DNA from 3 places in the Vibrio aphrogenes genome. Region 1 is predicted to be linked to each of the others. Evidence: riboswitches for the same ligand, from Rfam matches in the RefSeq annotation. Region 1 holds a riboswitch; each other region holds the start of a gene.

Evidence for each region. A riboswitch is a leader RNA that binds a small molecule or an ion and turns the genes downstream of it on or off. The one in region 1 is predicted to bind thiamine pyrophosphate.
Region 2: another riboswitch for thiamine pyrophosphate. It lies ahead of thiD (bifunctional hydroxymethylpyrimidine kinase/phosphomethylpyrimidine kinase); the one in region 1 lies ahead of thiB (thiamine ABC transporter substrate binding subunit).
Region 3: another riboswitch for thiamine pyrophosphate. It lies ahead of thiC (phosphomethylpyrimidine synthase ThiC); the one in region 1 lies ahead of thiB (thiamine ABC transporter substrate binding subunit).

What each region holds. Positions count from the first base shown of each region.
Region 1 is NZ_AP018689.1:312,810-323,823, reverse strand. Features, by position in the region: gene VCA1004_RS01590 (PhoH family protein) at 45-1,460, shown strand; gene VCA1004_RS01585 (hypothetical protein) at 1,857-2,486, shown strand; gene thiQ (thiamine ABC transporter ATP-binding protein) at 2,595-3,338, opposite strand; gene thiP (thiamine/thiamine pyrophosphate ABC transporter permease ThiP) at 3,338-4,927, opposite strand; gene thiB (thiamine ABC transporter substrate binding subunit) at 4,992-6,008, opposite strand; TPP riboswitch at 6,051-6,146, opposite strand; gene VCA1004_RS01565 (flavin prenyltransferase UbiX) at 6,237-6,863, opposite strand; gene mpl (UDP-N-acetylmuramate:L-alanyl-gamma-D-glutamyl-meso-diaminopimelate ligase) at 6,999-8,360, opposite strand; gene fbp (class 1 fructose-bisphosphatase) at 8,684-9,697, shown strand; gene ppa (inorganic diphosphatase) at 9,998-10,525, shown strand; gene VCA1004_RS01545 (DUF2799 domain-containing protein) at 10,731-11,014, opposite strand, start outside.
Region 2 is NZ_AP018690.1:484,616-495,629, reverse strand. Features, by position in the region: gene VCA1004_RS13485 (TetR/AcrR family transcriptional regulator) at 17-613, opposite strand; gene VCA1004_RS13480 (glutathione S-transferase family protein) at 835-1,446, shown strand; gene VCA1004_RS13475 (DUF502 domain-containing protein) at 1,663-2,421, opposite strand; gene VCA1004_RS13470 (zinc transporter ZntB) at 2,579-3,520, shown strand; gene VCA1004_RS13465 (sterol desaturase family protein) at 3,535-4,338, opposite strand; TPP riboswitch at 4,502-4,600, shown strand; gene thiD (bifunctional hydroxymethylpyrimidine kinase/phosphomethylpyrimidine kinase) at 4,656-5,486, shown strand; gene thiM (hydroxyethylthiazole kinase) at 5,525-6,325, shown strand; gene thiE (thiamine phosphate synthase) at 6,315-7,007, shown strand; gene VCA1004_RS13445 (DMT family transporter) at 7,169-8,050, opposite strand; gene VCA1004_RS13440 (dicarboxylate/amino acid:cation symporter) at 8,236-9,540, opposite strand; gene VCA1004_RS13435 (flavodoxin family protein) at 10,360-10,860, shown strand; gene VCA1004_RS13430 (GNAT family N-acetyltransferase) at 11,010-11,014, shown strand, end outside.
Region 3 is NZ_AP018689.1:85,174-96,187, forward strand. Features, by position in the region: rRNA gene VCA1004_RS00405 (23S ribosomal RNA) at 202-3,089, shown strand; rRNA gene rrf (5S ribosomal RNA) at 3,221-3,336, shown strand; tRNA gene VCA1004_RS00415 (tRNA-Asp) at 3,403-3,479, shown strand; gene crcB (fluoride efflux transporter CrcB) at 3,962-4,345, shown strand; TPP riboswitch at 4,392-4,489, shown strand; gene thiC (phosphomethylpyrimidine synthase ThiC) at 4,608-6,596, shown strand; gene thiE (thiamine phosphate synthase) at 6,583-7,800, shown strand; gene VCA1004_RS00435 (HesA/MoeB/ThiF family protein) at 7,829-8,575, shown strand; gene thiS (sulfur carrier protein ThiS) at 8,619-8,822, shown strand; gene VCA1004_RS00445 (thiazole synthase) at 8,827-9,609, shown strand; gene thiH (2-iminoacetate synthase ThiH) at 9,616-10,728, shown strand; gene VCA1004_RS00455 (aminopeptidase P family protein) at 10,826-11,014, opposite strand, start outside.

The DNA of each region.
Region 1 (11,014 bases):
ATCAAACATTGCTAGCCTTCCGCAACGCGGAAAAAGGAGATGCTATGGGCGCGAATGAAAAAACGCTAACCAGCCGTACCTCACAAGACAAACTGTCTCGCAAGATTTTTGTCTTAGACACCAATATCCTACTGCACGAACCGCACGCTATTTATTCCTTTCAAGAACACGACGTTGTCATTCCCATGACAGTTTTAGAAGAACTCGACCGCATCAAAGACAGCAAACGCGATGTCGCACGTGATGCCCGAGTCGCTATCCGAGCTCTAGAAGCGATTTTTCACGATGCCACTCCCGAAGAAATCTCCCAAGGCATCCCTTTTGGTTACGAACACCAAACCTCAGGTACCCTTTCTATTCTTGCCGATTATGATGTACAAGAAACCGACAAAGCCTTTGCCGATAAAGCCGGTGATAACCGAATTTTAAATGGTGTGTTGTCACTACAAAATCGCCGCTCCCCTCGTGAGGTGGTGCTGATCACCAAAGACATCAACATGCGCTTGAGAGCAAAAGGTGCAGGCGTTAAATTTGTCGAAGATTACCGTACTGACCAATTGATTGATGATGTTCAATACCTCACCAAAGGCTTTACCGAATATCAAGGCAGTTTTTGGGATAATTTCCAGCAAGTAGAAAGCCACACCTCAGGCAGTAAAACCTTCCATTTAGTGGATCGTGAAGGCTTAGAGCCCACCTTTATTAATCAATATTTAATTGACCAAGACACGGATTTTGCAGGAAGAGTTGAAGAGCTTCATCCAACCAACGCTAAAATTCGTGATTTAAGTCGAGAACGACTGCTGCACCGTCATGCTTGGGATGTCTACCCCAAAAATATTTATCAAGGCATGGCAATGGACGCCTTATTAGACCCTAGCATCGACTTGGTCATTTTGACCGGAGCCGCCGGGAGTGGGAAAACCATGTTAGCCATGGCTGCCGCATTAGAAATGACGATAGAGAAAAAGATGTTCGATAAGATCATCGTCACCCGTAATACCCCAGATATCGGTGAAGCCATCGGATTCTTACCCGGTACGGAAGAAGAAAAAATGATGCCTTGGTTAGCGGCAATTACTGATACGTTAGAAGCTTTGCATAAAAATGATCATTGCACCGAAGGATCCTTAAAATACATTTGCGATAAAGCCAACATCCAATTTAAATCGATTAACTTTATGCGCGGTCGTTCCATTCAAAATGCTTTTGTGTTGCTTGATGAATGCCAAAACCTCACCGCCTCACAAATTAAAACCATCATTACTCGTTGTGGTGAAGGCACCAAAATTGTGTGTTCGGGGAACTTAGCGCAAATCGATTCCACCTACCTCACCCCTGTCACCTCAGGCTTAACCTATATTGTTGAACGCTTTAAAAACTTTGAAGGCAGCGCCAATATTCACTTAAATGGCGTGGTTCGCAGCCGTTTAGCCGAATTTGCAGAAGAAAACTTATAATCTGTCTTCCTCTAAAACGGGCGAATTTACGCCCGTTTTTTTACTTAAGCTCAACCGAGGATAAGAGTGTCACAATAACAAGTCTACCTCGCTGAGATATAAGTGATAAAAATATCTATCCTATTACTTTGATTTTAAATAAGTTAGATACCTAAGCACTGTATTGAGTGACTTCTAATGATTCGCAGCTGAGGTTACTGAGAAAAGCCCGTTAATATCCTATTAATTTGAGACAATATCGTTTTGTTAGAATTAAAAAATATAAATTTAGTCCAAAATGATATTAGAGAACTTTAAGCGATCGCATTACCATCAGCCGCTTGTTTAAACCGAGTGGCGTGATCTGAGTCACAAAACATCAGTTTCCGCACCCGCTCACCACAAGTGGTCCCCATAATGCAAAACGATAAAAACATCACGATCATCAAGCGTGCCATACTACGCTTCCTTATTTTAGCTCTGCTAGTCGCTTTACCTGTTTTATGCATTCGTATTGATATCTTTTATTTTGATAATCATTTAGGCGAACTTTCCTTAACCGAGTTATTACAAGAAAGCATGTTATTGATTGCCACTTGCTTATTTGCTTTGATTGCCAAACACCAACCCGAGACTCGTCACGCCTACCTTTTAGTTACTGGCTTTTTTGCGTGCTTATTCATCCGTGAATTAGATGCGTTTTTTGACCTTATCTATCATGGGTTTTGGATTATTCCCGCACTCCTTGTTGCCCTTAGCGCTATTGGCTATGCGGCCAAACAACCACAAAAAACCATCCAAGGGTTATGTGAGCATGTGCAAAATAAAAATAGCACTTCAATGATGGTCGGATTGGCGATTTTATTGGTTTTTTCTCGCCTATTTGGTATGGGCAGTTTATGGGAAGGGATTTTAGGTGATGACTTTGTTCGTACCGTCAAAAATATTGCTGAAGAAGGCACCGAAGTCCTTGGTTATGTCATGATGTTTTATTCTGCATTATGCTATTACATCGACTCGAAACGCTCACTCGCCTCCCAAAAATAATATCAGGCAGGCGCTGTTTTGTGTTCTGATTTGCGCTCAGTTCAGCGTCTGCACACCGGATGGTATTTACAGGCAACCGATCTCAGACAAACGAGAAAGAATCATTGTTTAAGCTTCCAGCCCTCCGGCAGTAAGAAAGGCGGTGAATCCTTGGTTATGGTGACTAAGACTTAAACGTTCAATCTCTCCCACTTCACTAACTTGCCCTTGTTGCATAAAAGCAAAATGAGTGGCGATCATCTTAGCGTCACTCACATGATGAGTAACCATCAACACTGTGATTTGACGCTGCTTGGCTAACTTCGCCACCAATTGCAGCATCTCTTCTCGTAAAATAGGATCTAAGGCCGAAAAAGGCTCATCCAATAACCAGATAGCGTGTGATTGAACAAAACAACGCGCTAGTGCAACCCGTTGTTTTTGCCCACCAGACAATTGCTCAGGAAGCCTATCCAGTAAATCCTCGATACCAACCTGCTGCGCCGCTTCTTGTATTTGTTGTTGCTGCTGTGATGTCAGTTTTAATCCCGGGTGCAGCCCTAAGCCAATATTTTGTCGAACCGTAAGATGGGTAAATAAATTATGTTCTTGAAATAGCATCGCAATCGGACGTAAATGAGGGGCGGTTCCCACCACGTTATACCCATTAATTAAGATGCAGCCTGAATGAGGTTCTATAAACCCTGCCAGCAAACTGAGTAGTGTCGATTTACCAGACCCACTTGCCCCCATTAAGGCCATGATAGCGCCCGTGGGTAATTGCAGTTCAAATTCAAAGCTTTCGTTTTGGTATTCATAGCGCACTTGTCGTAAGGCAATCGCGACAGAGTGCGGCTTAAGGGGTTGTTTCATTATTGGCTACCACGTTTAAAAACTCGTTCAATTAACGTAAAACACAACACACTAAAAATCAGCAGACACAATGCCACCATCGCGGCGGCGTCCATTTGATAGCTGCCTAAGAGTTGAAACAAATACAAAGGCAAGGTCGTCAAAGACTGGCTCCCAAATAAAGCAATCGCACTTAAATCCCCCATCGAAAACATAAAGCAAATAGCAAAAGCATGAGCGATTGGCTTATTTAATGCCCGCCACTCTACTAAACGAAAACGACTCCAGCCTGACATACCAAGGCTTTGACACAGGTAGTGATATTGCTGTGCGGTTTGTAACATAGGCTGATTCAAGGTTTTAATAATATACGGCAGCCCCATTAGGCTATTAATCGCAATCACCACCCAAAATGCCAAACTAAATACATCCACTTGTTCACGTAACAACAAAAATAGCCCGGTACTGATCACAATCCCGGGGGTGACTAAAATAATGGTGCCCATTAATTCAATCTGACTGGCTCGGTGTTGCTGACCTTTTAATATCCAAGCTCGACTGGTCAATAAAATAGCAACCCCGAACACCAAGGCCAAAGTACTTGCCAGCATCGCAATTTGCAGTGATGCACTGAAAGCTTGCCAGAACTTACCTTGTTGCAACACAACAAAAGAGTGAGGATTCAGCCCTTGGATCACCACCATCATCAAGGGTGGCAATACCAAAAACATCGCGGCAATAATCCAAAATCCATCCCAAACTTTGGCTGCTCGGCTATCAATAAAATAGCGATATCCTTGGTGATGGGCCGAGTTCGAAGCGGGTAAGGTTCGCGTTAACTTCAACAACAATAAACTTAAACTACCGCATAGCAGCATTTGCCATAAGGCTAAAATCGCTCCAGTTTGTAAGTCAAAATCAAATTTAATCGCTTGGTAAATCGCCAGTTCAATAGTCGTTGATTTAGGCCCGCCTCCCAACACCATCACGGTTGAAAAGCTGGTAAAACACAGCATAAAGACTAAACCAGCAATATGCGGCAACTGTTGCTTCATTCGTGGCCATTCAACTTGGCGAAACTTATCCCAACCTTGCATTCCAAGATGGGCACACAGTTTATGTTGCTCATTTGGAATCGAATCTAAAGCATGCAATAACAAACGGCTCGCATACGGTAGATTAAAAAAGACATGGGCAATCAAAATGCCATTAAGACCATAAATAGAAAATGGCAATCGACTACCAAGCGATTGAAATAATTGAGCAATTAACCCACTATTGCCCAAAATAGCCACTAAGCCAAAAACCCCCACCAAAACCGGTAACACCAGAGTTGAAGCAAAAAGCTTAAGCAGTAAGGATTTTCCAAAAAAATGACGCCGAGATAAAGCATGAGCCACCGGAATGGCCAGCCCAACGCTTAACAGCATAGAAAAGGCGGCTTGATAAAAACTAAAAAACGTTATGTGACGCAAATACGGATCGGAGACAATCCAGCCGACATTCAAGGTGGGGGCATGTTGAATTAAGGCCGCCACAGTTGATAGCACAAACAAGCCAATCGTTAGCGCAATAACAATACCAAACTTAGGGACGGCAACCTTTACCATGCAACAACCCTAGCAAGTAGCCAGTAGCCTGAGATTGGCAGGCTACAAATCCGATCCTGATGCATTATTGGGTCAGCGCCATTTGCCATTCACGCGTCCAACTTTTTAGCTGCTTAGCAACCACGTCAGGGTCCAATGACAACATGGCTTTCGGCATCGTTAATTGCTCATAGCCTTTAGGTAGCGGCACATCCGTCACTGGGTACATCCAATTACCTGTGGCCATTACCGACTGAAAATCATCACTGAGAATAAACTGCATAAACTCATCCGCCAGCTTTTGATGCTTTGAGCTTTTGAGCTTGGCGGCCAACTCAATTTGTGCGTATTGCCCTTCAGAAAACGTGGCCGCGGCGTAATTAGGATTATTTTCCGCAATGATGTGATAGGCCGGTGAAGTGTTATAAGACAACACCATGTCACTCTCGCCTTTCAAAAACATCGGGTAAGAATCTGACCAACCTTTACTGACAGTGACGGTTTTTTTCGCCAGCTGTTGCCAGGCTTTGGCGGCGTCATTGCCATACACATCTTTCATCCAAAGCAATAAACCTTGGCCGGTAATGGAAGTGCGAGGATCTTGATAAATAATCGTAAAATCATCACGCTCAACAAGCTCTTTCAAACTCTTTGGTGGGTTTTTCATTTTGGTTTTGTCATACACAAAAGCAAAATAACCATAATCAAACGGCACAAAATATGGACTATTCCAACCACCAGGAATAACCACTTTCGAAGTATCAACTTGATGCTTTGCCAGTAACCCTGTGGCTTGCGCTTGTGCCATGATATTGTTATTCAAGCCCAGCACGATATCCGCTTGAGTATTTTTTCCTTCCATGCGAATGCGGCTCAATACCGAGCCCCCATCATCTAAGGCAACAAAATTCAGCTCACAACCACATTGGCTTTCAAAAGCGGTTTTTATTTTTGGCCCAGGTCCCCAATCAGAAGTAAAGGAATCGTAGGTATACACAGTTAAGACAGGTGATTGCTCCGCCATTGCTGGCATCGCTGCAAGAGTTGAACAGGAAAGTGCGAATAAGGTCAAAGATTTTGAGGTGAAGTTCACTAGAGGCATCCTTTTTAGTGAGCGTTATTAATACCCGGCCAAGGAAAAGGAAGGAATCCCTACCTCATTTCCTACGCCAGCATTATCTGGTTCAGGTCACGGGTATTTTCTCAGCCAACGTCTAAGTTAGCACCCCGATGAGTCATCTCGTTACAACCTCTCCAGTCACAAGAGGTCATTCGTGTCTAGATTGTAGTGTTTTGTATACAATCAATCTAGTCGTTATAAACAAAAGTGTTAGTTACGTTGATCATAGCCCCACCGAGGCACTAATCCTTGTTCAATACCAAGATGATCAAGTATACGCGCCACCATAAAATCGATTAAGTCATCAATGGTCTTTGGCTGATGATAAAAGCCTGGGGCCGCAGGCATAATCGTAACCCCCATTTGTGATAATTTGTGCATATTTTCCAAATGCAAGGTCGAGAAAGGGGTTTCACGCACCACTAACAGTAGTTGTCCCCGCTCTTTTAGCACCACATCGGCGGCGCGCTCAATCAGGTTGTCTGACATACCATGGGCAATCGAGGCAACACTCCCAGCAGAACAAGGACACACTACCATTTTTTTAGGGGCTGCCGAACCGGAAGCTACTGGAGAAAACCAATCTTCTTTACCACACACCACCAGCTTTTCCGTGGCACAATTTAGGTGCTTCACCAAGGCTTGTTGCGCTGCTTCTGGTCCTGACGGTAATTTCAAATCATGTTCCGTCGCCATGACCACTCGAGCAGCAGAAGAAATCAACAGATACACAGTGTAATCCGCAGCCAGTAAACATTCTAAGAGACGTAACCCATAAGGCGCGCCAGAAGCGCCGGTAAAAGCTAAAGTGATTCGTTTATCGGTTGTTGGCGTCATGCTTTTTCCTATCGCTTTAGTAGGCAAAAAGATCATCATGATCTTTTTACCTACTTTATTCTTTTTGCCTACTATGTTCTTTTTGCTCTCGCACTCTTCATTAAGAGTTAAGATCCATAGATTATCAAAAGGTGATTAGCTACTTTTCTGTTCTAATGCTTGTAACAATTTAGCGTGAATGCCTTCAAACCCACCATTACTCATCACCAGAATTTGATCGCCAGATTGCGCACGCGCCACAATATGGGCGACGAAATGCTCCATATTGTCATCTACATAACTTGGTTGCGGGCATTGATCAGCTACCTCTTGTACCTTCCACTTAATATTATTAGGTTGGTATAAGCACACTTCATCAGCATGTTGAAAAGCCGCTGCTAAAGTCTGTTTATGAACTCCCATTTTCATGGTGCTCGAGCGAGGCTCAAAAACGGCAATGATCTTGCTATCACCAACTTTATTACGCAAACCTTCTAAAGTGAGATTAATCGCCGTAGGGTGATGAGCGAAATCGTCATACACTTTGATGCCACCAACTTCACCTTTTAGCTCTAAACGGCGCTTGGTATTAATAAATTTCCCTAAAGCTTCACACGCAAGATCTGGCGTCACACCGACATGACGGGCAGCAGCAATCGCCATTAAAGCATTATTAACATTGTGCTCACCCACTAAATCCCATTGGACTTCAGCCTGCAATTGGCCATCTAAATAAACTTTAAAGTGGCTACCGTCTTTTTGAATTTTCTCCGCTTTCCAATGCCCATCATCACCAATGTATTCAAGCTCACTCCAACAGCCTCGCTGAATCACATCTTTTAAGTCCTCATCATTCGTGGGAACTAAGATACGCCCATTGCCTGGCACAGTACGGACCAAATGATGAAATTGCCGCTTGATCGCTTCAAGATCGTCAAAAATATCCGCATGATCAAACTCCAAGTTATTCATCACTAATGTACGCGGATGGTAATGCACAAACTTAGAACGCTTATCAAAAAAAGCACTGTCATATTCATCAGCTTCAACCACAAAGAACATGCTTTCGCCTAAACGAGCCGAGATCCCAAAGTTACCTAAAACCCCACCGACTAAGAATCCCGGAGCATAACCACAATCTTCTAAAATCCATGCCAGCATACTGGCAGTGGTGGTTTTACCATGGGTGCCGGAGACAGCTAAAACCCAACGATCATGTAAGAGAAACTCTTGTAACCATTGCGGCCCTGAGGTGTATTTCAAATTGTGATTTAAAGCATATTCAACACAAGGGTTGCCTCGGCTCATGGCATTACCAATCACTACCAAATCCGGTGCTGGATCTAATTGCGAAGGGTCAAATCCTTCAATTATTTCAATGCCTTGTGATTCAAGTAACGTGCTCATTGGTGGGTAAACATTGGCATCACAGCCTGTGACTTTATGCCCAAGTTGACGAGCTAAAACTGCAGCACCGCCCATGAATGTGCCACAAATACCAAGAATATGAATATGCATAACCGCGGTTCCTACCTCATTTGAGAGGCGTCGATGATTGGAAAAATGAAAGCAAATAGTACCGTAAAGTCGCCAAAAAGTACGCTGAGAATACACATAAATGCTGAACTTTTGTCACATGACCACAATCTGCACCTTATGAACGGAATCCTTTTGCTGAGTCAAGTCATCAGTGCCTTTCTTTAACCTTTAGAGGTCACATTTGTGACATTTTACAAGTTACTTCATTACCATTAAAAAGTTTGCCAATTTACAATCGCATAAACCTTAATTTTGAAGGTATTAGTCTTGTTAAGCCTAACGACACTCTAAAAGGAATAATCATGTCGACCATGCGCACACTTGGTGAATTTGTTGTAGAAAATCAGCACCACTTCCCCCATGCCAGTGGGGAGCTTTCTTCATTACTCGGTTCCATCAAACTGGCCGCAAAAATAGTTAACCGTGAAATCAATAAAGCTGGCCTAGTGGATATTACCGGTTCTGTCGGAGCGGAGAATGTTCAAGGCGAAGAACAGCAAAAACTCGACTTATACGCCAATGAAAAATTTAAAGCGGCGCTCGAAGCACGCGACCAAGTCTGTGGCGTTGCTAGTGAAGAGGAAGATGAAGCGGTCGCCTTTAATAAAGATCTCAATAAGAATGCCAAATACGTTGTCTTAATGGACCCACTTGATGGTTCATCAAATATTGACGTCAATGTGTCTGTCGGCACCATCTTCTCGATTTATCGCCGCGTCTCACCGATTGGCAGCGCCCCGACACAAGAAGATTTTTTACAACCCGGTCATAAGCAAGTGGCTGCTGGTTATATTATTTATGGCTCTTCAACCATGTTGGTTTACACCACAGGCAATGGAGTGCATGGCTTTACTTATGATCCTTCATTAGGTGTGTTCTGTTTATCCCATGAACGTATGACCATTCCTAAAACGGGCACCATCTATTCCATAAACGAAGGTAACTATATTCGTTTTCCATTAGGCATCAAAAAATACATCAAATTTTGCCAAGAAAATGTTCCTGAAGATAATCGCCCTTACACCTCACGTTACATTGGCTCTTTAGTTGCCGATTTTCACCGTAACTTATTAAAAGGTGGAGTGTATTTATACCCAAGCACAGAAAGCCACCCCAATGGTAAACTGCGTTTATTGTATGAATGCAATCCTATAGCATTTTTAATGGAACAAGCAGGCGGAAAGGCTACCGATGGAAAAGATCGCATTCTTGATATAAAACCCACCGAGCTGCATCAACGTGTGCCTTTTGTGGTCGGCTCTCCGCTAATGGTTGATCAAGTAGAAAGCTTCTTAGAGCAATATCCCGAAGAATAATCACGAGTTCATTCAAACCTATCTGCATTAAAGCACCATCTCACAAGGGTAACGATTGAAGCGGGTTACCCTTGTGTTTGCCGTGCTGGTGAGCGCTCTACGCCAAATATGTTCACTCAACCGCACGCACTCTAGCGCTATTTATTTATACTCTTTAGTGAGTCAATCTCCTTGTCATCCTCATTATCCAAAACAGTTTTTATTCTCATTGGAACTCGCATCTTTAAGTGACTTGGGTATAATCAAGCGGTTAATTTTCATTTCAACCCTTTTCATTTCAACCCAGAGAAAGGAAGCCTCATGAGCTTGAATAATGTTCCTGCTGGTAAATCATTGCCAGATGACCTATATGTTGTAATCGAAATCCCAGCCAATGCGGATCCCATCAAATACGAAGTCGACAAAGACAGCGGCGCAGTATTTGTCGACCGTTTTATGTCAGCGCCAATGTTCTACCCTTGTAACTATGGTTACGTGAATCACACCTTGTCTTTAGATGGTGATCCGGTTGACGTATTAGTACCAACGCCATTCCCTCTAATGCCAGGTTCAGTAATTCGTTGTCGTCCTGTTGGCGTGCTAAAAATGACTGATGAGTCAGGTGAAGACGCAAAAGTGATCGCGGTTCCTCACAGCAAATTATCGAAAGAGTACGACCACATCCAAGACATCAACGATGTACCAGAGTTGCTAAAATCGCAAATCACGCACTTCTTCGAGCGCTATAAAGATCTTGAACCGGGTAAATGGGTAAAAGTAGACGGTTGGGAAGATGTTGCGGCAGCACGTAAAGAAATTCTAGAATCTTACGAACGCGCCCAAAAGTAATTCTTATTATTTATCCATTAAAAAAGAGCCATTCATCGGCTCTTTTTTTAATGGTGCGACTTTCGGTTACATGAAAGACCAATCGACCTCATTATCGGCTCCATTATCGGCTGATTGTTGCTTGTTAAAAGGCTTGATAGCGACGTTTAACTTTTCATTTATAAGAGAAGTTAATTGTAGAATAACTAGCTTTCGCTGCGGGTAATTATTTTCCTGCAGATTGCGACTCTAACCCCGACATATAATCCTCACGAAAGAAAGGATCGAGATTGTCACATGTCCCTCGATAAGGTTGGCCGGTAGCCCCTAACCATGAGGCATTTTGACTACAAAACTGTTTCAACCCTTTCTCATAACCTTGCTGATAAGCTTGATAAGCGCTATCGGTGAGCAGCGTTGATTGCTTAGCCAATTGCTCCTGACTATGTTCAACAAAGCCTTTCGCAGCCATTTGTTCCCCATAAGCCTGCCAATCTTGAGTATTAGCGG
Region 2 (11,014 bases), on a different replicon from region 1:
ATGGCTCACCGCTTTTTTAATGGATTGAGTCTAGTTTTTGAGACTTTAATAAGCCGAACAAGGCTTGTGTGGCCGTTTCTAAATAACCATATTGCGCCGCTTTACCTAGTACACGAATGCCTTGAATGTGAGTGACAATAAGAGAGACTAAGCCACTAAGATCAGCTTGCGGATGAAGCTGTCCAAGTTTTATTGCATTGCTTAAACAATGAGTGACGCCGTCACTTAAATGCAGCATGAGTTTGTTGCCCACACCTTGTACGGATTGATCGCGTGGGCCATGTTCAAGTAAAGCGTTTTGAATAAAGCAGCCAAATTGTTGTTGTTTTTGTCGCTCAACAAAAGCTAATAAGAAGCTTTCCAGAGTATGAAGATCTGCTTCTGGATAAAATAGCATTTGAGCGGCAGGTTTGCTGGTATGTTCGAAATAATATTCTAACGCTTCTTGGTAAAGGGCGTACTTATCTCCAAAGGCGTTATAAATACTGAAGCGATTAATGCCTAAATGTGCGACGAGATCGGAAATCGAGGTATTGGCATACCCTTGTTGCCAAAAAAGCTGCATAGCTTCAATCAGTTTCTCATCTCTATCAAAATTGCTTTTTCTAGCCATATTTCTCACTTAATTGAAGTTGACCTCGGCCTTTGTCTTTGGTTTTGTTGATTATTTTATTTAACAAATCAACTTAACGGCCTGTTAATCGTTGGGAGGAGTTACCCACAGTGGTCATTCAATGTAGCAAAAACCGTTCACGACTTAAACTAATTGTTGACTGATCGTTTAGTTATTGGTTAGCTTATATCTAAACGAACGTTCAGAAAAGGAAATCAGTCATGAAAATATATGAGTTTGCTACCAACCCAAGTTCTCTTCGTGTGGGGATCTTTCTTAAAGAGATGGGGATTGAAGTGGAAAGGGTGCAGCTTAATGTCCGCGATGGTGAAAACTTAACTCCTGAATACCTTGATAAAAGTGTCAATGGTAAAGTGCCGATGCTAGAGCTAGATGATGGAACCAACATTAGTGAAAGTATTGCAATTTGCCGTTATTTTGCTGAAGCAACCAATAATAAATCTTTGTTTGGTGAAACACCGGCCGAGGCAGGTAAAGTCGAAATGTGGCAACGCATTGTGGAATTAGATGGTTTATATGCGGGCTTCCAAGCATTTCGCAATTTATCGGGCGTATATAGTGACCGTGAACGTTGTGTGCCGGAGTGGGGACAAGAGTCTAAATTACGTGTACAAGAGTTCTTACCAAAGCTCGATAAGCAGTTAAGTCGTCATGCTTTTGTGGCCGGTGACAAACTCAGCGTTGCCGATATTACTGCTTTCTTATTGGTGGGCTTTGTTTGTGAACGTGCTTTAGAGATCAAAGCGTTACAAACGTATCCAAATATTAACGCTTGGTATGAAAAACTTGCGCAGCGTCCAGCCTTTCAATAACCCCTCGATTAAGTTACGTCTGGCAGGCTATTTTTAAACGCTATGGTTAATTTAAATACTCATGGTTAATTTAAAAGCTATGGTTAATTTAAATACTCATGGTTAATTTAAAAGCTATGGTTAATTTAAAAACTATAGTCAAATAGCTTGCCGTTAATGAGCTTAGAGTCGGTTAAGCCTGAAATATGAACGGCTCTTAATAAAACAACGGCGATATTATTTGTTTTTAGATTCCTGCTTGGAGGTAGGATTAGACGCTTGTTGTTTCCATTCGGCTAAAGCTTGTTGCATTTCTTGCTCATTTTTCAAGACCTTACCTAAAGCATCATTCGGTTGTTTCGGTAAGGTTAAGCCACATGAAATCAACGTTGCAGTCAATTGTTCAACCGATAAATGCGGCACATAAAGTAAATCTTCTTGTTTTTCAAAGCGTACATAACCATTAGAAAGGTTAATCGCTTGAGGGACAAAAACCACATGATAACCTTCTTCTGGAACTGGATAAAATTGACCATCTGGCCCCATAAACTTCTCGCCATTTTGAGTTGGAATCATCCAAGTCGGCCCCAAATCAAATACTATTTCTTTCGAATTCTCGCCGGACCAAGAGCGTGCAAAAGCCGGTTTTTTAAACGGAGACTCTTCCGAGGTTAAGGCTTCCATGATTTGCTTGGTGGAGTTATGGATAATGCCAAAGCCAGGAATCCGGTTAATGGTTTTATCTGAGAGCCAAGTATAAAAACGTTGCTGTAAGTGACCATCAAAAATGATTCCGATAATGAGCATTAGCAACAAGGCAGCAAAGAGCCCAAAGCCCCAAATACCACTTAATAATTGATGCCAGCTATCTGGTAGAAAGTACGCCGCCGTTTTATCCATAAAGGTTACGATTGCATTGACCACCCAGCCAGCAAAGACCAAAGGAATGACAAATAACATCCCGATCTTAATTTTCTTGATAAGCAGTTTCTTCATTGAAGGTCATCCTTGATGGAGTGATGATAATCATCTGTTAGTGATAACTTTTTAATATTGTAACGATAATCATCATTAATCATAACTATTTCTTGAACCGTAAGGTTTCCTCTGCCTAAATAGGACGTAGTATTAATCGAAGAATAGAGTACACACTATGTCGCATAGCTTTTTGATTGAATCTTGGGATTTTTCTACCTTTCCTGCCAAAAGAGTGGAACCCACAGAGCCACTTGGTTTGCTTCAAGAGCATCATTGGTATCATTGCCAGCGTGAAGCCAAAGAATTACGCCATTGGCTGTTGGCAAATGATTTTGAAACAGGGGTAGTGGATAGCTTGCTTGCCGATGATACCCGACCTCGATTTGAGTTATTTGAAGATCAGTCATTTTTGCTCATCATGCGAGGCGTTAATCTCAATGAAGGCGCGATGCCAGATGATATGCTTAGTGTTCGTATTTTATGGCACAAAGGCATTTTAATTTCGACACGGAAGATATCTTCAAAAGCGATTACGGAAATTCGTCAAGCACTCGATGAACAACGCGGACCGAAAACCACGGCTCGGTTATTATTGGCGATCATTGATGGGTTAAATCAAAACATTGCACACTTTTTAGATACGGTGGAAGATCAGCTGTTTGAAATTGAAGAAGGCAATGGTAACCATCATGATCTGCATGTCATTCATAAGCGATTACTCAAGTTACGTCGTTTTATGAAACCACAGCGTTATGCGCATGATGATTTTTTGGAAGTCCAGCATCCAGAAATGGAAGATGTTGAATTAAAAATGCGTAACTCATTGGATACGGTGATTCGAATTAATGAATCAATCGATTTTTATCTTGAACAAATTCAACTGATTAAGGCGGACATCGAACAAGACCAAGCGGAAAAAATGAACCGTAACACCTATCTTTTTACGGTGATTGCAGCCATTTTCTTACCGGTAAGTTTTTTAACCGGGTTACTTGGCATTAATATTGGCGGCATCCCTGGGGTCGATAATCCGATGGCCTTTATGGTCTTTTGTGTCGGGCTTGTGGTGACGTTTATTTTTGAGTTTATCTTATTGCGTTGGTTGAAGTTCTTTTAGTGACACGGTCACGATTAGCGATCTCGGAACGGCTGCGTCAGCATCTTGAGCAGCCCTTGTTCTTTCAATGAACGGAATCGATTAATCCCAATTTGCATATTTTGATGTCCTGCTTTGGGTTGCGCTATGTAACTCCCAAAAACACGATCCCATAAGGAAAGACAAAAGCCGTAATTACTATCCGTTTCGTTGCGGTAGACAGAGTGATGAACTCGATGCATATCTGGCGTCACAATGACACTTCTTAACACTTTATCGAGTTGAGGAGCGATCTTGACATTACTGTGATTAAACATGGCGCAGCCATTCAAGATTATTTCAAATAAGAGTACAGCAATCACCGGGATACCTAAGCCGAAAATGATCGTTATTTTCAAAATCATGGATAACCATATCTCAATAAAATGAAAACGTGCACCTGTGGTGACATCAATATCTTGGTCTGCATGATGAACTCGATGTAAGCGCCATAATAGCGGTACTTGGTGGAAAATACGGTGCTGCCAATAAATACACATATCCAATAATATGATGGATAAAATCACTACTGGTAGTTTCGGAAGTGTAAATTGATTCAGTAGCCCGATACTTTGTGATTGAGCGATAGAGGCTGCCATAATCGCGAGGAAAGGTAAGGAGAGTGGTAACAGAAGGCTATTGATGATCACTAAACCTAAATTATTACACCAACGATACCATTTGGGCTGACTGAGCGTTTTTCTGGGGTGAACCGCTTCCCAAGTCGCCATAAGAGCAAAAATGATGAGAAAGACACTCATTCTGAGGATATGTTGAGATTCTAAGAGTAATCCATCCATGATTGTGTTGTTTCCGTAATTATACAGCCAGCCTTGATGAGAGATAAGACGTTAACATGTTCGCAGTGAAATTGCTTTTATAATGATAGAGCTAGCATTCAATAGAATAATCATATCGAATAAGGTAACGCTTTACTTTACCCAGTTTGGCCTTTAGATTAACCAATATTAGTCGGGGAGCCATTAGGCTGAGATCACCAAGGTGAGACCCGTTGAACCTGATCCAATTAACATTGGCGTAGGGAACTAATGTACGTGTCTCCTGGAGAAAGCTTTTCGCTACACGTCTATTACTTCCATGCGCATAAGGAAGTAATATGTCTCATAATAACTCATCCTCTAAGATTCCAAATATTCTTACCATTGCGGGCTCTGATTCTGGTGGTGGAGCAGGTATTCAAGCCGATATAAAAGCAATTTCTGCGACGGGGGGATATGCTTGTTCGGCTATTACCGCTTTAACGGCGCAAAATACACAAGGCGTACAGTCAATCTTTCCAGTATCACCATCATTTGTTGCTGAGCAATTAGACGCGATTTTTAGCGACATGGATATTGCTGCGGTTAAAATCGGCATGTTGAATGATAGCCAGATTATTGAAGTAATCGCACAAAAGCTAAAGCACTATAACTTAATGAATGTTGTGTTAGATCCCGTCATGGTCGCCACTAGTGGAGACCCCCTTATTCAACCCAAAGCCATTGAAACGCTTAAGCAATGTTTAATTCCTTTAGTAGATGTTCTAACTCCTAACTTACCAGAAATTGAATTGTTATTAGGCAGTCAAAAATCGCATACTGAAGCGCAAATGTCGGAGTTAATTGAGAAGGTTCAATCTTGTCCAACATTTAACGATGTCGATGTGTTGTTAAAAGGTGGGCACTTTCAAGGATCACAAAGTACCGATTGGTTGATTCGAGCGCATCAAGTTACCTCGTTTTCTCATCCTCGAATAGTCACTCCAAATACGCATGGTACGGGGTGTTCGTTATCTTCGGCCATCGCTTGTTACTTAGGGCAAGGTGAAAATTTAAATCAAGCGGTTGAAAAGGCCAAAGCCTATCTCTCACAAGCACTACAAGCTTCCGATCAATTAAGTGTTGGCAAAGGTTCTGGCCCCGTTCATCACTTTTATGCTTTTCATTAATCATGACCTTGATTATCGATTTTACCTAGGAGTTACCCATGCATGCGATCATTTCTCAGCGATTACAACAGCTCCGCTACACACAGCCTTTGATTTTGAATGTGACCAACTATGTCGTGATGAATAATACCGCGAATGCCTTACTGGCTATTGGAGCTTCACCCATCATGGCGCATAGTCGTCAAGAAATGGCTGAAATGGTGAATATTGCTAAAGCGGTAGTGATTAACCTTGGCACATTAGACTCACTTTGGGTTGAGCGTATGCGCTTTGCCATTATTCAAGCTAATTTATGCGGTAAACCAGTCATTCTCGATCCTGTCGGATGTGGTGCTAGTCAGTTAAGAACTCAGGTGGCTCAAGAGTTTAGTCAATTAGCCGATAAGCTTATCGTGCGAGCCAATGCTTCCGAAATCATGGCTTTGGCGAATGTAAAAAGCCAAGTCAAGGGTGTCGATGCTTTAGATGCCAGTGAAAAGGCGATACTTGCGGCGCAACATCTCATTGATCATTATGGTGCGCGGCAAGTGGTCATTTCTGGCCAGTTAGATTACGTAGTTACGAACCAGGGCATCCATCAGTTTAACAATGGTCATGAATGGATGCCTAAAATTACGGGGATGGGGTGTACCCATACTGCTTTAACGGGGGCCTTTGCTGCCATAGACCTTGATTGTGCAGGTTTATGCTCCACTGCGATTTTGGGCGTTTGTGGTCAATTAGCCGCTAAACACAGTCAAGGGCCGGGTTCAATGCAGGTCAATATTTTAGATAAACTTTATGGCTTAGATGCCCAAGCAATTGAATATACTTTAGAGAGTGCTATTTATGAGCTTTAATCGCGATTTTAACTACCCATTGTATTTGGTGACGGATGAAGGGACCAGCGGCGAGGCTTTGCAGCGATTAATTCATCAAGCTTTGTTGGGCGGAGTGTCTATCGTGCAAGTTCGCCACAAAAATAATAACGTTCGTCAATTTATCGAAAGGGCACAAATTGTAAAAACCCTCATTGATGCTTTTAATGCTGATTCTTTAGTGGACGTTAAGCAAGCAACGTTGAAAAACAATAAAGTTCCTTTAATTATCAACGATCGTGTCGATGTCGCATTAGCCGTCGAGGCTGATGGCGTGCATCTTGGGCAATCCGATATGCCAGTTGAAATAGCAAGGCGATTGATGGGTAATGATAAAATAGTCGGTCTTACGGTAGAAAGTCCTGAGCAATTACAGGCAGCGCAAACATTGGATGTGGATTATGTAGGCATCAGCACCATTTTTAATACCGCAACTAAACTCGATACCCAATATCAATGGGAAATAGCAGGGCTAAGTAACGCAGTGAAGCAAAGCAATAAGCCACTAGTTGCCATTGGTGGAATTACCGATACCAATATCGCTGAGATTGCTCAGACGGGCGTCCCTAGTATTGCCTTAGTGTCTGCTATTTGTCAGTCCTGCGATCCGACTAAAGCCGCTCAAGAGCTCAAACAGCTCATGCTAAGCCATAAAAGCCTTTAGCCTTTAGCCTTTAAAAGAAGTATTGACGTTCACAAAAGACAGTTAAAACAGGGCACTCAAAAAAATCGATAGTTCAAAATCGTTCCAATCCACGAAATGATGGTCAAGTTTTGTGGGTTGAATCGCCTTTATTGTGGCTTGTTGAATTAATTTTAGCTGAGTTAAGATGAGCGGAGTCGCCTTTCTAATAGTTTTGCGCCCCCTCGATAAACGAAAAGTGACCACAAAATTAAACCACAGCCAATAATCTTTCCAGCAGGCATATCATCACCATAAAATACCACACTCAATGAACTCGCCCAGACAGGTTCTAAAATCATAATAATTGCCGCATTGCCTGATGTCGTTAATTTTTGTCCAATGGTTTGCATTACGTAGCGTAAACTTGTTGCGACTACGGTACTAAGTCCTACCCACAGCCAAGTAATATTGGATATCTCTGTTGGCCATTGTTCCAAAAGTAATGAGGCGATAGAAGCCACCACACCCACTACAAAAAGCTGGATACACGCAAGAACTAAGCTTGGCACGCTTTGCGCATACTTAGCATTAAAGTTGAAATGAAAGGCCAATAACACGGCTGAAATCAGAAACCAAATCTGGCTTGGGGATTGATGGTAGCCATTAGAGAGAGATAAAAACCCTAAACCAAGAATCGCAAAAGGTAATGAAACCCAAAACATACGAATAGGTTTTTGTTTGAAAAGCAACCAGCCTACAAAAGGTGCAAATAACATCGCAAGACTGGAAATAAAAGCGCCTTCCGCCAAGGTGTCGGTAACGGAAATGGCGGTTACCCAAGTCAATAACGCACCAGACATAATAAGGCCAACGCTCGCCGCATTTAAACATTGTTTACTAGTGAGCGTGAGCAGTTGTTTATAACAAAACGGTAAAATGAAACACGAGGCAGCAATAAAGCGTATACCAATGAAAGCAAAAGGGGGAAGACCCGCTATCGATTGCTTGGAAAATATCCAACCTAGACCCGCTAAAATCGTCGTTATAATGAGGAGAATAGTGGCTTTTAATTCTTGATTCATAGTGAAAAACATCTGAATAAAAAGGAAAGGTCAGGGTAGCACGTGAGTGACGATATTGTCGCGATCTTGTTACAGGTTTAGGCGTGTGAATGTATTTTTATGAGCGTAAAAGATGAGTGAAAAAACAAGCCCCCAATGAGCATCGCAATAGAATGTCATCAGGGGCTTATGTTATTAAGAAAGTATTATGCAGAACGTTTTAGTGCTAATTCTATTTCGCCTGCATCTGGGTTATTGAAAGTCTCAATATCCAGTTCATTTTCAGATTTCGCCACAATACAAGTGACCACGCTGTCACCAGTAATATTGACCGCGGTTCGAATCATATCAAGTAAACGGTCAACGCCCATGATCAGTGCAATACCTTCTAAAGGTAGGCCAACTTGATTTAGAACCATCGCCAGCATTATCAGACCAACACCTGGAACCCCAGCTGTACCAACAGAAGCTAATGTCGCCGTTAAAATGACGGTCATGTAATCGCCAAGAGTTAAATCAACATTGAAAGCTTGAGCAATAAACGCCGTCGCAACGCCTTGCATAATGGCGGTACCATCCATGTTGATGGTCGCGCCTAGTGGAACAGTAAACGAGGCAATTTTGTTACTGACACCCAGACGATGTGTGGCTGTTTCCATCGTAATTGGAATCGTCGCATTAGACGATGCGGTAGAAAAGGCAAACATAATCGCGTCTTTCATTTTCTTCCAAAATGCAACTGGGCTTAATCCTGATAAAGCTTTTAGCAATACGCTATAAGTAACGAATGCGTGAATCAAGAGTGCCGCAACTAAAACTAAGAAGTAAGCAGCTAAGTTCGCGATGGCTTCTAATCCTAAACCGGTAAACAGTTTTGCCATTAAGAAGAAGATACCGTAAGGAGCCACTTCCATTAAAATCGTCACTAATTTCATGATGACTTCATTGACGTCAGAAAAGAAATCCGCAATACGTTGCCCCGGTTTACCAGCAAGGCTGACCGCAATACCAAATAATACAGCGAAGACAATCACTTGTAGCGTATTACCCTGAGACATTGCTGCCATTGGGTTGCTTGGGAACATGCCAACAATAACTTGTCCTAAAGATGGGGCACTTTGTGCGCTGAAAGATGCTGCAGAAGTGAGATCAGCACCAGAACCTGGCTTTAAGAAGATCCCCATTACAAGAGCAAGGGTGATCGCTATCGCGGTTGTAGTAATATAAAAGGCCAGTGTTTTACCACCTAGGCGGCCTAGGGTAGTAATGTCTTTTAATGAGCTGGTACCACAGACAAGGGATACAAACACAAGAGGGATCACTAGCATTTTTAAGCTAGCAATAAAGATTTTGCCACCTACATCAAATAAACCATTAACTAAATAGTTATTAATGAATTCATTAGTAGATAAAAAGTTTTGAATGATAAACCCGCATAAAATACCGGCAAACATACCGATAAGGATTTTACTCGTTAGTGAGCGTTTTTTCTTGTTGTTATCGTTCTTCATGAACTTATCTCCATATAAAATACTTTGTACAACCTTCAAAGTGATCAGGAGAGTAGCAGATTTAAATAAAAACGCGGCTTACTTGTAACAAACTATGATTTATTGGTGTGATGGTTGTCACATAAATGCTAACAGTTTGTCATGTTGTAAGTAATATGTTAGCCAGCTTGTATTGGTTGTGTGGCGGGTTGGTTAAAACTATTCTCCTTTATATTGCAAAGTAAATAGTATTTTTTCCTGTTTGAGGGGAGGGTTGGTAATAATTCTTCGAGAATAAATTAGGTTGGAAATGTCACTGACAATTAACAATAAAAGAAAGCCTACTTCAAATGAAGTAGGCTTTCTTTATATGGTGCGTCCGAGTGAACTCGAATCACCGACCCCTACCATGTCAAGACATATATTATTAAAGTTATAACATAAATAAATACTTGCTAACCCTTAGGATTTTATATAAATCAAATATTTACATATATCTAATGATGTCTTTTTAGATGTTAGTCGCAAATAATGAATGGAATTATTAAACAAGTTTGATCAGACATTGTTTGATAAAGTCATTTGGAAAAAATTGGCTCGTTTTTCTAGAGAAGATAACAGAAACTTGTTATATATCAGCAAGGTGTAAGCTAGGGGTGTTAAAATAACATCCCAAAGCAGCCCGAACTTTCGAGCCGGCTTGTTTTTCTGGAGGTTGGTCAATATTATTTTAATGATTATTTAAAATAAAACAGTCGGTTACAGGTTTTTGGGGTGGTAAACCTGACCAGAAAAACAAGCCGGCAGGTTATTAACAATGTTATGTAACATGGAGGTTTAGTGAATATTGCAGTCATATTAGGTACTTCTAAATCTGACGGAAATACCCGAAAATTAGCAGACTCTTTCGTTGAGCAGTCTGGTGCAAAGTTGTTTGATCTAACTAATTTCGACGTTAGTTTTTATGACTATTCGCATGAAAATAAAAACGATGATTTCCTTCCCATAATCCATGAACTACTTAGCTTTGATCATCTGGTGTTCGCTTCTCCTGTGTACTGGTACTCAATGTCAGCTCAGCTAAAAGTCTTTTTTGACCGATTATCTGACCTTTTAACGATTGAAAAGGAATTGGGACGTAAGCTAAAGGGTAAGTCTATTTCAGTTCTATCTACGGGTTACAACTTGGAACTGCCTGATTGTTTCGTACAGCCATTTGAGTTGACAGCTAAGTACATGCAACTTGAGTTCAAAGGCTGCGAATATCTTGCTATACAAACAGAGTCTGATTTAGGTAAAGTTACTGTTAGCGCAGCACAAGCCATTGAAAATGTTACATAACAAAGCGTTCAAGAGGGACAGTCAACGCGTGGCGAATTTGGCTCAAATCTTGGTATTTGTGTTTACGGTGGTAAATTGAAGTTTGGTGGTAGCGCGTTGCTGCCCCTTAACGCGGCGTTATGCCTTTTCCTCAAAAATCGACAAGGAGCGTGAT
Region 3 (11,014 bases), 230 kb from region 1:
AAAGTTCTCAATGTTTATCTTTAAGATAAACACACAACACACATTCAAGTGTCTTGTATTCTAGTTTTTATCTACTTTTTCATAAAAGTAGGCAAAAACATCTATTGAGTCCGGCAACGATATTTAAGATTACCCTCTTAAATATCAACAAACTAAAACCTTATTTAGTTGAACATACATAAAGACCCTTTTGGGTTGTATGGTTAAGTGAATAAGCGTACACGGTGGATGCCTAGGCAGTCAGAGGCGATGAAGGACGTATTAACTTGCGATAAGCGTAGATTAGGCAGTAAAAGCCACTTGAGTCTACGATTTCCGAATGGGGAAACCCAGTTGCATAAGCAACTATCATTAACTGAATACATAGGTTAATGAGGCGAACTCGGGGAACTGAAACATCTAAGTACCCGAAGGAAGAGAAATCAACCGAGATTCCGAAAGTAGCGGCGAGCGAAATTGGATTAGCCCTTAAGCTTTTAATGATGCAGGTGAACAAGCTGGAAAGCTTGGCGATACAGGGTGATAGCCCCGTAACCGACACATCATAATCAGTGAAATCGAGTAAGGCGGGACACGTGTTATCCTGTCTGAATATGGGGGGACCATCCTCCAAGGCTAAATACTCCTGACTGACCGATAGTGAACCAGTACCGTGAGGGAAAGGCGAAAAGAACCCCTGTGAGGGGAGTGAAATAGAACCTGAAACCGTGTACGTACAAGCAGTAGGAGCACCTTCGTGGTGTGACTGCGTACCTTTTGTATAATGGGTCAGCGACTTATATTTAGTAGCAAGGTTAACCGTATAGGGGAGCCGTAGGGAAACCGAGTCTTAACTGGGCGTCGAGTTGCTAGGTATAGACCCGAAACCAGGTGATCTAGCCATGGGCAGGTTGAAGATTGAGTAACATCAATTGGAGGACCGAACCGACTAATGTTGAAAAATTAGCGGATGACTTGTGGCTAGGGGTGAAAGGCCAATCAAACCTGGAGATAGCTGGTTCTCCCCGAAAGCTATTTAGGTAGCGCCTCGGACGAATACTACTGGGGGTAGAGCACTGTTAAGGCTAGGGGGTCATCCCGACTTACCAACCCTTTGCAAACTCCGAATACCAGTAAGTACTATCCGGGAGACACACGGCGGGTGCTAACGTCCGTCGTGGAGAGGGAAACAACCCAGACCGCCAGCTAAGGTCCCAAAGTATAGCTAAGTGGGAAACGATGTGGGAAGGCTCAGACAGCCAGGATGTTGGCTTAGAAGCAGCCATCATTTAAAGAAAGCGTAATAGCTCACTGGTCGAGTCGGCCTGCGCGGAAGATGTAACGGGGCTAAGCTATACACCGAAGCTGCGGCAGTACAGTTTACTGTGCTGGGTAGGGGAGCGTTCTGTAAGCCGTTGAAGGTGAACTGAGAAGTTTGCTGGAGGTATCAGAAGTGCGAATGCTGACATGAGTAACGATAAAGGGAGTGAAAAACTCCCTCGCCGGAAGACCAAGGGTTCCTGTCCAACGTTAATCGGGGCAGGGTAAGTCGACCCCTAAGGCGAGGCTGAAAAGCGTAGTCGATGGGAAACGGGTTAATATTCCCGTACTTCTTACAAATGCGATGGGGGGACGGAGAAGGCTAGGTGGGCCTGGCGATGGTTGTCCAGGTTCAAGTGCGTAGGCTGATTTCTTAGGTAAATCCGGGAAATCTTAAGGCCGAGACACGACGTCGAGCTACTACGGTAGTGAAGTCATTGATGCCATGCTTCCAGGAAAAGCCTCTAAGCTTCAGTTTGTAAGAAATCGTACCCCAAACCGACACAGGTGGTCGGGTAGAGAATACCAAGGCGCTTGAGAGAACTCGGGTGAAGGAACTAGGCAAAATGGTACCGTAACTTCGGGAGAAGGTACGCTCCTAGCGGTGATGAGACTTGCTCTCTAAGCTGCCGGGAGTCGCAGATACCAGGTGGCTGCAACTGTTTATTAAAAACACAGCACTGTGCAAAATCGTAAGATGACGTATACGGTGTGACGCCTGCCCGGTGCCGGAAGGTTAATTGATGGGGTTATCTTCGGAGAAGCTCTTGATCGAAGCCCCGGTAAACGGCGGCCGTAACTATAACGGTCCTAAGGTAGCGAAATTCCTTGTCGGGTAAGTTCCGACCTGCACGAATGGCGTAATGATGGCCACGCTGTCTCCACCCGAGACTCAGTGAAATTGAAATCGCTGTGAAGATGCAGTGTACCCGCGGCTAGACGGAAAGACCCCGTGAACCTTTACTACAGCTTGGCACTGAACATTGACCCTACATGTGTAGGATAGGTGGGAGACTTTGAAGCATTCACGCCAGTGGATGTGGAGTCAACCTTGAAATACCACCCTTGTAGTGTTGATGTTCTAACTTAGCCCCATTATCTGGGGTGAGGACAGTGCCTGGTGGGTAGTTTGACTGGGGCGGTCTCCTCCCAAAGAGTAACGGAGGAGCACGAAGGTGGGCTAAACACGGTTGGACATCGTGTGGTTAGTGCAATGGCATAAGCCCGCTTGACTGCGAGAATGACAATTCGAGCAGGTGCGAAAGCAGGTCATAGTGATCCGGTGGTTCTGAATGGAAGGGCCATCGCTCAACGGATAAAAGGTACTCCGGGGATAACAGGCTGATACCGCCCAAGAGTTCATATCGACGGCGGTGTTTGGCACCTCGATGTCGGCTCATCACATCCTGGGGCTGAAGTCGGTCCCAAGGGTATGGCTGTTCGCCATTTAAAGTGGTACGCGAGCTGGGTTTAGAACGTCGTGAGACAGTTCGGTCCCTATCTGCCGTGGGCGTTGGAAGATTGAAGGGGGCTGCTCCTAGTACGAGAGGACCGGAGTGGACGAACCTCTGGTGTTCGGGTTGTCATGCCAATGGCATTGCCCGGTAGCTAAGTTCGGAATCGATAAGTGCTGAAAGCATCTAAGCACGAAGCGAGCCCTGAGATGAGTCTTCCCTGGCACTTTAAGTGTCCTAAAGGGTTGTTCGAGACTAGAACGTTGATAGGTTGGGTGTGTAAGCGCTGCGAGGCGTTGAGCTAACCAATACTAATTGCCCGTGAGGCTTAACCATACAACACCTAAAGGGTTTTGATGGACTTAATAGATATAAGACATGCTTGAATGAGTGTGAGAACGAGTTAGAGATAACAAAGCAGCTTTCCGAATTAAGTTAAACGCTTGAGCGTTTAACAAAAGAATTTGCTTGGCGACCATAGCGCTTTGGACCCACCTGATTCCATGCCGAACTCAGAAGTGAAACGAAGTAGCGCCGATGGTAGTGTGGGGTCTCCCCATGTGAGAGTAGGACATCGCCAGGCTTTAATTTTTTATTTTAGTTTTCAAAAAACTAAAATAAACAAATATTTATACTGAATAGACACTGTGGAGTGGTAGTTCAGTTGGTTAGAATACCGGCCTGTCACGCCGGGGGTCGCGGGTTCGAGTCCCGTCCACTCCGCCACTTACATATCTTGAATAAAGAGTAAGAAGCCCGATTCGTAAGAGTCGGGCTTTTTTACGTCTGTAGAAAATGAAATATCCAATATGAATATAGATAATCTCAATGGTACTAATTCCAATTGTAGTAATTATCTGATCATTCTTGCTTGTTAAAAGGCTCGATAACCTGGGTTTAACTTTTCGTTTTTAAAAAAGTTAATTGTAAACCAACGAGTTATCAAAAATTTCAGCCTTGCTATTAAGCCTTTTTCTTATGTCATTTCTGACCTTCTAATTCCTGTGATGAGCATAAATTAAGAAAAGTCTCGTCAATTTTATCTATTCTTATATTAAATATAGAGTCAGTCTTTTATCTGTGTACATCAGTTTATCCTCCATTATGAGCTGTGAGAGAGATTAAAACTTAGATTGTAGTGACAAAGATCATCATGATAGATAAAGTACGATATATTTGATTACATTTTAATTTAAGGCGAGTGGATTGTGGGTCAATTAGTGATTTTAGGCTATATAGCATTAGGCGGGGCATTTGGTGCATGTTCTAGGTATTTAGTGTCTGAACTGTGTGTCTATTTATTAGGTAAAGGATTTCCTTACGGCACATTAGCAGTAAACGTTGTGGGTTCAGCCATTATGGGGTTACTGATGGCAGCTTTGCAAAATGAAATGATATCGGCAAGCCCATGGAGGTTTATCATTGGGTTAGGCTTTTTAGGCGCACTGACAACCTTTTCAACATTCTCTATGGATAACGTGCTACTGATGCAGCAAGGTGCATTTTTTAAAATGGGTCTAAACGTATTCTTGAACGTATTCTTGAGTATTTCTGCCGCTTGGGTTGGTTTTCATCTTCTGATTAAAAATTAATCTTAGCTTACCTTATTGTCATACGTTAATTAATTGTTATAATCATATTCACTTGTCGGAGTGCCATAAGGCTGAGACCGCATTGCGGGATCCGTTGAACCTGATCAGGCTAATACCTGCGAAGGGAACGAGAGAAGAGTAATCTTTACATCAATTACCCCTCTATATATGTAGCTGTATTTCACAGTGACATTCTTGTGCATCAAATCCGTCAAGCATTTCCCTATATAGGGTCTAACTCATACAGTTAAAGGAAAATGCTATGTCGTCAAGTCGTAAACAAGCCAGAATGGCTGCTAAAAACTTTATTGATTCATTATCGGTTCAACCTTATCCCAACTCACAGAAAGTCTATATTGAAGGCAGTCGCCCTGATTTACGAGTACCTATGCGTCAGATTAGCCTTGCGGATAGTTTGATTGGTGGTTCAAAAGATAAACCGGTATTTGAGCCAAATGAGCCAATTCAAGTTTATGATACCTCTGGTGTTTACACCGATCCTAATTATGAAATTAACCTCTACGAAGGACTGCCTAAGCTCAGAGAACGCTGGATAGAGGAGCGTCACGATACTGAATATTTAAAAGCTGTATCGTCATCATTTACTCAACAACGTTTAAATGATGAAACGCTTGATGATCTACGTTACGGCAATTTACCTCACGTTCGTAAAGCCAAAACTGGACAATGTGTCACCCAGTTACATTATGCTCGTAAAGGTATCATTACCCCTGAAATGGAATTTATTGCTATTCGTGAGAATATGGGGCGTCAAAAATTTGCTGATGAGCAACTGAATCAGCAGCACCTAGGACAAAACTTCGGTGCGCATTTACCTAAAGAAATTACGCCTGAATTTGTGCGCCGAGAAGTGGCCGAAGGACGGGCGATCATTCCTGCCAATATTAATCATCCTGAATCGGAACCAATGATCATTGGGCGTAACTTTTTAATCAAAGTGAATGCCAATATTGGTAACTCATCGGTGTCATCTTCTATTGAAGAAGAAGTCGAAAAGTTAGTGTGGTCAACTCGATGGGGGGGCGACACGGTTATGGATTTATCAACAGGGCGAAATATTCATGAAACCCGTGAATGGATCTTGCGTAATAGCCCTGTTCCGATTGGCACCGTTCCTATGTATCAAGCTTTAGAGAAAGTGAATGGCATTGCTGAGAATCTAACTTGGGAAGTGATGCGAGATACATTAATTGAACAAGCTGAACAAGGGGTGGATTACTTTACCATTCATGCCGGTTTGTTGTTGCGCTATGTGCCTTTAACCGCTAAACGTGTAACTGGTATTGTTTCTCGTGGGGGGTCTATTATTGCCAAATGGTGCCTGGCTCACCATCAAGAAAGCTTTTTATATACTCATTTTCGTGAGATTTGTGAAATCTGTGCTCAATACGATGTAGCACTTTCACTTGGAGATGGTCTGCGCCCGGGCTCTATTGCTGATGCCAATGACGAAGCTCAGTTTGCTGAGTTACGCACCTTAGGTGAACTGACTAAAGTGGCTTGGGAGTACGATGTACAAGTTATGATTGAAGGCCCAGGGCATGTGCCAATGCATATGATCAAAGAGAATATGGATGAGCAATTGAAACATTGCCATGAAGCGCCTTTTTATACTCTTGGCCCTTTAACCACCGATATTGCACCGGGATACGATCATATTACCTCTGGTATTGGTGCGGCGATGATAGGTTGGTTTGGTTGTGCGATGTTGTGCTACGTCACCCCCAAAGAGCATTTAGGTTTGCCGAATAAAGAGGATGTTAAAACCGGCCTGATTACTTATAAATTAGCAGCGCATGCTGGGGATTTAGCTAAAGGCCATCCAGGGGCGCAAATTCGCGATAATGCTTTGTCGAAAGCTCGATTTGAATTCCGTTGGCATGATCAATTTAACCTTTCTCTCGATCCTGAAACAGCTTTAGCTTTTCACGATGAAACCTTGCCACAAGAATCTGGCAAGGTGGCTCACTTTTGCTCGATGTGTGGCCCCAAGTTTTGCTCAATGAAAATTTCTCAAGAAGTGCGTGAGTATGCTAAAGACACGGAACAAGTTGCTGCTGATCAGGCCATTGAAATAAAAATGTTGGATGATCCCTTAGAAGGGATGAAACAAAAATCGGCTGAATTTTTAGCATCCGGTTCTGAGTTATATCATCCTGCGGTTACCGGCATTGATGAAGAGACATCTCATTCAGGTGAGCAACAGGAGGCTGTGCATGAATCGAATTGAGTTGTGTGTCGAGGCTCATGATTTGTTGGCAACGCAATTACAAGCTTGTTTTCTCGCAGCACAAGAAGTGGGGTTAGCACCTCTTTCTCTAACAATTGCACACAATATTGATAGCAATCTTTTTGCCTGTCAGGTGGTAACGGAAGATAACCGTTATTATATTCAACCTCAGTTTACCGGTGATACTTCCATCACAGGAGAGTTTGATATCGCCATTCGTTATGGGGTAAAGCCAGCAAACTGTGAAGGTGACGATTCTAAGGTTGCTCATCTTTATATTGGGGTGGCGGGCAGTGATAAATACCTCGATATTTGTCGCTTTGCTGATGGGAGAACAGTAAAAGTGGCACAAAAGCAAGGTATCGATAAAGCGAATTATCTACGTCATTATTGCTGGTTTCTTACTGCTATCGCACAAGGTTTCCCAGTCGAAGATGCGTTAGTGATTGCCAGATTGGCTTTAAAACACATCGATGTTTCACGTGAAACATGGCCGAGTGACCCATTATCTTTTCAGGAGCTCTCAACGCTAGAACCGCAAATGAATGGTCTTTTTCCTAACATTCAGCGTGAAGAAATGAAGTTATATCCAGTTGTGAGTTCCCTTGCTTGGCTAGAAACCTTATTACAGCGAGGCATTAAAACTCTGCAATTACGGATCAAAGAGGGCTCTGAAAAGGATATTGAGCTGGCAATCACAAAGGCCATCTTGCTTGGACGACAGTTCAAGGCGCAATTGTTCATTAATGATTATTGGCAATTAGCGATTAAGCATGGTGCTTATGGTGTCCATTTGGGGCAAGAAGATCTCATTGATGCTGATTTGCAAGCCATCAATCAGGCTGGCTTACGTTTAGGGATATCCACCCATGGTTATTATGAATTGCTAAGAGCTACGCAATATAAGCCTTCATATATTGCACTGGGACACATCTTTGCTACTACCACTAAACAGATGCCATCTAAGCCTCAAGGAGTGACTAAGTTAGGGTTATATCAACAATGCGTTGGTTCCCGTTATCCGACTGTCGCTATTGGGGGTATCGATCTCGATAATGCACAACAAGTATGGCAAACCGGTGTCAGTAGTTTGGCGGTGGTTCGTGCTATTACCTTGGCAGATGATATACAATTGGCGATAGATTCTTTCTATCAAGTTATGACGCCGGAGCGAGTGGAACCACAACTCGTACTGAGCGAATAACTTTCAGCTTAGGTAATAAGGACACACAATGAACGACCAACAATTTCAACGCTATCAAAGACAAATCATGGTGCTAGAAGTATCAGAAAAGGGGCAGCAAGCCTTGATGGCAAGTAAAGTTTTGTTGGTCGGTTGTGGCGGTTTAGGTTCGGCTGCTTCTCTGTATTTGGCGGCAGCTGGAGTTGGTAGTTTGGTGGTTGCTGATGGTGATGCGGTGGAGACCTCCAATTTGCAGCGCCAAGTAGTGTACCGTGACAGTGATTTAGGAAAAAACAAAGCGCAAGCAATGGCAGAGCAACTGAAGCAATTAAATCCAAATTGCAAAGTGCGCAGTGTGAGTACTTTCTTACAAGATGCGCAATTGAATTTAGAAGTGATGCTGGCCGATGTTGTACTCGATTGCAGCGATAATTTTCCGACTCGTCAAGCGGTTAATCAAGCTTGTCAACAAAGTAAAACCACATTGATTTCTGGCTCAGCCATTGGTTGGGTAGGTCAATTGATGAGTTTTGACTTTAAAAAACAACCTTCTCCTTGTTACCACTGTGCTGTGCCATATCAAGATAATAGTGCTGGTTTAAAATGTTCTGAATCCGGAGTGATAGGTCCTGTGGTGGGAACGCTAGGTAACTTACAAGCGCTTGAAGCCATTAAATATCTCACTGGTAATGAAAAATTTAAGCCAGCAGTGTTTAATTTATTTGATGGACAAAATTTGGCTTGGCAACGATTTAATATTGCCAAAGCGCCAAATTGTCCAGTGTGTGGAAGCTAAATGACAAAGCTTCAACACAGGGAAGAATCTAAGGAGATGCACCATGCAAGTCACGGTGAATCAACAAGTCACAAGTATTACCAATGATCAGATTATTTTAGAGCAATTTTTATTAAGCTTAGCAATTGAAGAGCAGAAAATTGCGGTTGCCATCAATCAAGACATTATTCCTAAATCGGCTTGGCCTAGCACGACCTTAAAGCAAGGTGATGATGTGGCCATATTCACTATGATTGCAGGGGGATAATGGAATGAATCATTTAAGCTCCGATCCATTGGTCATTGGTGATAAAACATTTCAATCCCGTTTGTTTACCGGAACAGGGAAATTTGCCAATTCAAAGTTAATGTTGGAGTCGTTACAGGCGTCCGGTTCACAGCTTACGACCTTGGCATTAAAGCGCATCGATTTACAGCATCAAAACGATGATATTCTTCGTCCCTTACAACAGTCTAATATTCAGTTATTGCCCAATACCTCTGGAGCGAAAACGGCGAAAGAGGCCATATTTGCCGCTCAATTAGCTCGCGAGTTGTTAGAAACCAATTGGGTGAAATTGGAAATTCATCCTGACCCTAGATATTTGATGCCCGATCCTATTGAAACCTTAACAGCGGCAGAAAAACTGGTAGAGCTGGGGTTTATCGTCTTACCTTATTGTCATGCCGATCCTGTTTTATGTAAACGCTTAGAGGAAGTGGGTTGCGCAGCGGTGATGCCATTGGGAGCTCCGATTGGTTCAAATAAAGGTTTAGCCTCACAAGATTTTTTAAAAATCATCATCGAACAAGCTAATGTCCCTGTGGTGGTGGATGCGGGGATTGGCGCGCCTTCTCACGCGGCTTATGCTATGGAATTAGGCGCTGATGCCGTATTAGTGAATACCGCTATGGCTTCCTCACCTCATCCTATGCAGATGGCGGCCGCCTTTAAACAAGCGGTACAAGCAGGGCGTCTTGCTCATCTAGCAGGTCTTGGCGTTCGTCACTCACAGGCAAGTGCTACCAGTCCATTAACGTCATTTTTGGAGTGATGAGTGATGACTTTTAGCCAAATATTTAACACATTAAATTGGGATGATGTCGCCTTATCCATTCATAGCAAAACTGCTCAGGATGTGGAGTTGGCCTTATCTAAAGAACGCTTAGATTTGGATGACTTTGCGGCGTTGATTTCGAGTGCAGCGGAACCTTATATCGAATCGATGGCGCAAAAATCCTATGCGCTTACCCGTCAAAGATTTGGTCATAATATTGGACTGTATATTCCGTTATACCTCTCTAATTTGTGTGCTAACGCTTGTACTTATTGTGGCTTCTCGATGGAAAACAAAATAAAGCGACGGACGTTAAACCGCATGGAGATTGAGGACGAAGTTCAAGCCATTAAAGCTATGAAGTTTGATAGCATTTTATTGGTGACCGGCGAACATGAAACTAAAGTGGGCATGAATTATTTTCGCGCCATGTTACCAACTATTAAGTCGCAATTTTCTTATTTAGCAATGGAAGTGCAGCCGCTTGATCAGGCCGAGTATGCTGAGCTCAAAACTTTGGGATTGGATGCGGTGATGGTGTATCAAGAAACCTATCATCCTCGTACTTATGCCAAGCATCATCTGAGAGGCAATAAGCAGGATTTTTATTACCGTTTAGAAACACCGGATCGTGTTGCAGCAGCGGGTATCGACAAAATTGGTATTGGAGCTTTGATAGGGCTTGAAGATTGGCGTACCGATTGCTTCTTTACTGCCACCCATTTGAAGTACTTAGAAAAACAGTATTGGCAAACTCGTTATTCAATTTCATTCCCTCGACTTCGACCTTGCGCTGGTGCGATGCAACCTAAGTCAGTAATGACCGACAAACAACTGGTCCAGTTAATTTGTGCGTTTCGGTTATTAAGTCCTGAAGTGGAATTGTCATTATCGACTCGTGAACAAGCGAGCTTTAGAGATAATGTTCTACCATTAGGAATCACTCATATTTCGGCTGCGTCAAAAACTCAACCAGGTGGATACGCCAATGGGGAAGTGGAATTAGAACAGTTCGAAATCAGTGACGAGCGAACTGCTGAACAGGTTGTTCAGGGCTTGAAGCAAAAAGGTTATGAAGCTGTTTGGACGGATTGGCACCCAGCGTATTCAGGATGAAGACAATGCTCTCATATGTTTAACTGAGTGTTTCACGTGAAACAAAGCCCGTATGGTTTCCACTATACGGGCTTTTTTATTGCACAAAAAAGCAATTTTAAATGGCTTGAGTGGCTTGTTGTAGCCAGTGTTTAACCTTGCCTTCTACTAAAGGACTGACCTCATTCCAGACTTTCTGGTGGTAATCATTAAGCCAAGCTTTCTCTGCTGTTGTTAATAATGAAGCGTCTATCGCACGCACATCAATGGGGCAGCGAGTCAGCGATTCAAAACCAAGAACCGAAAA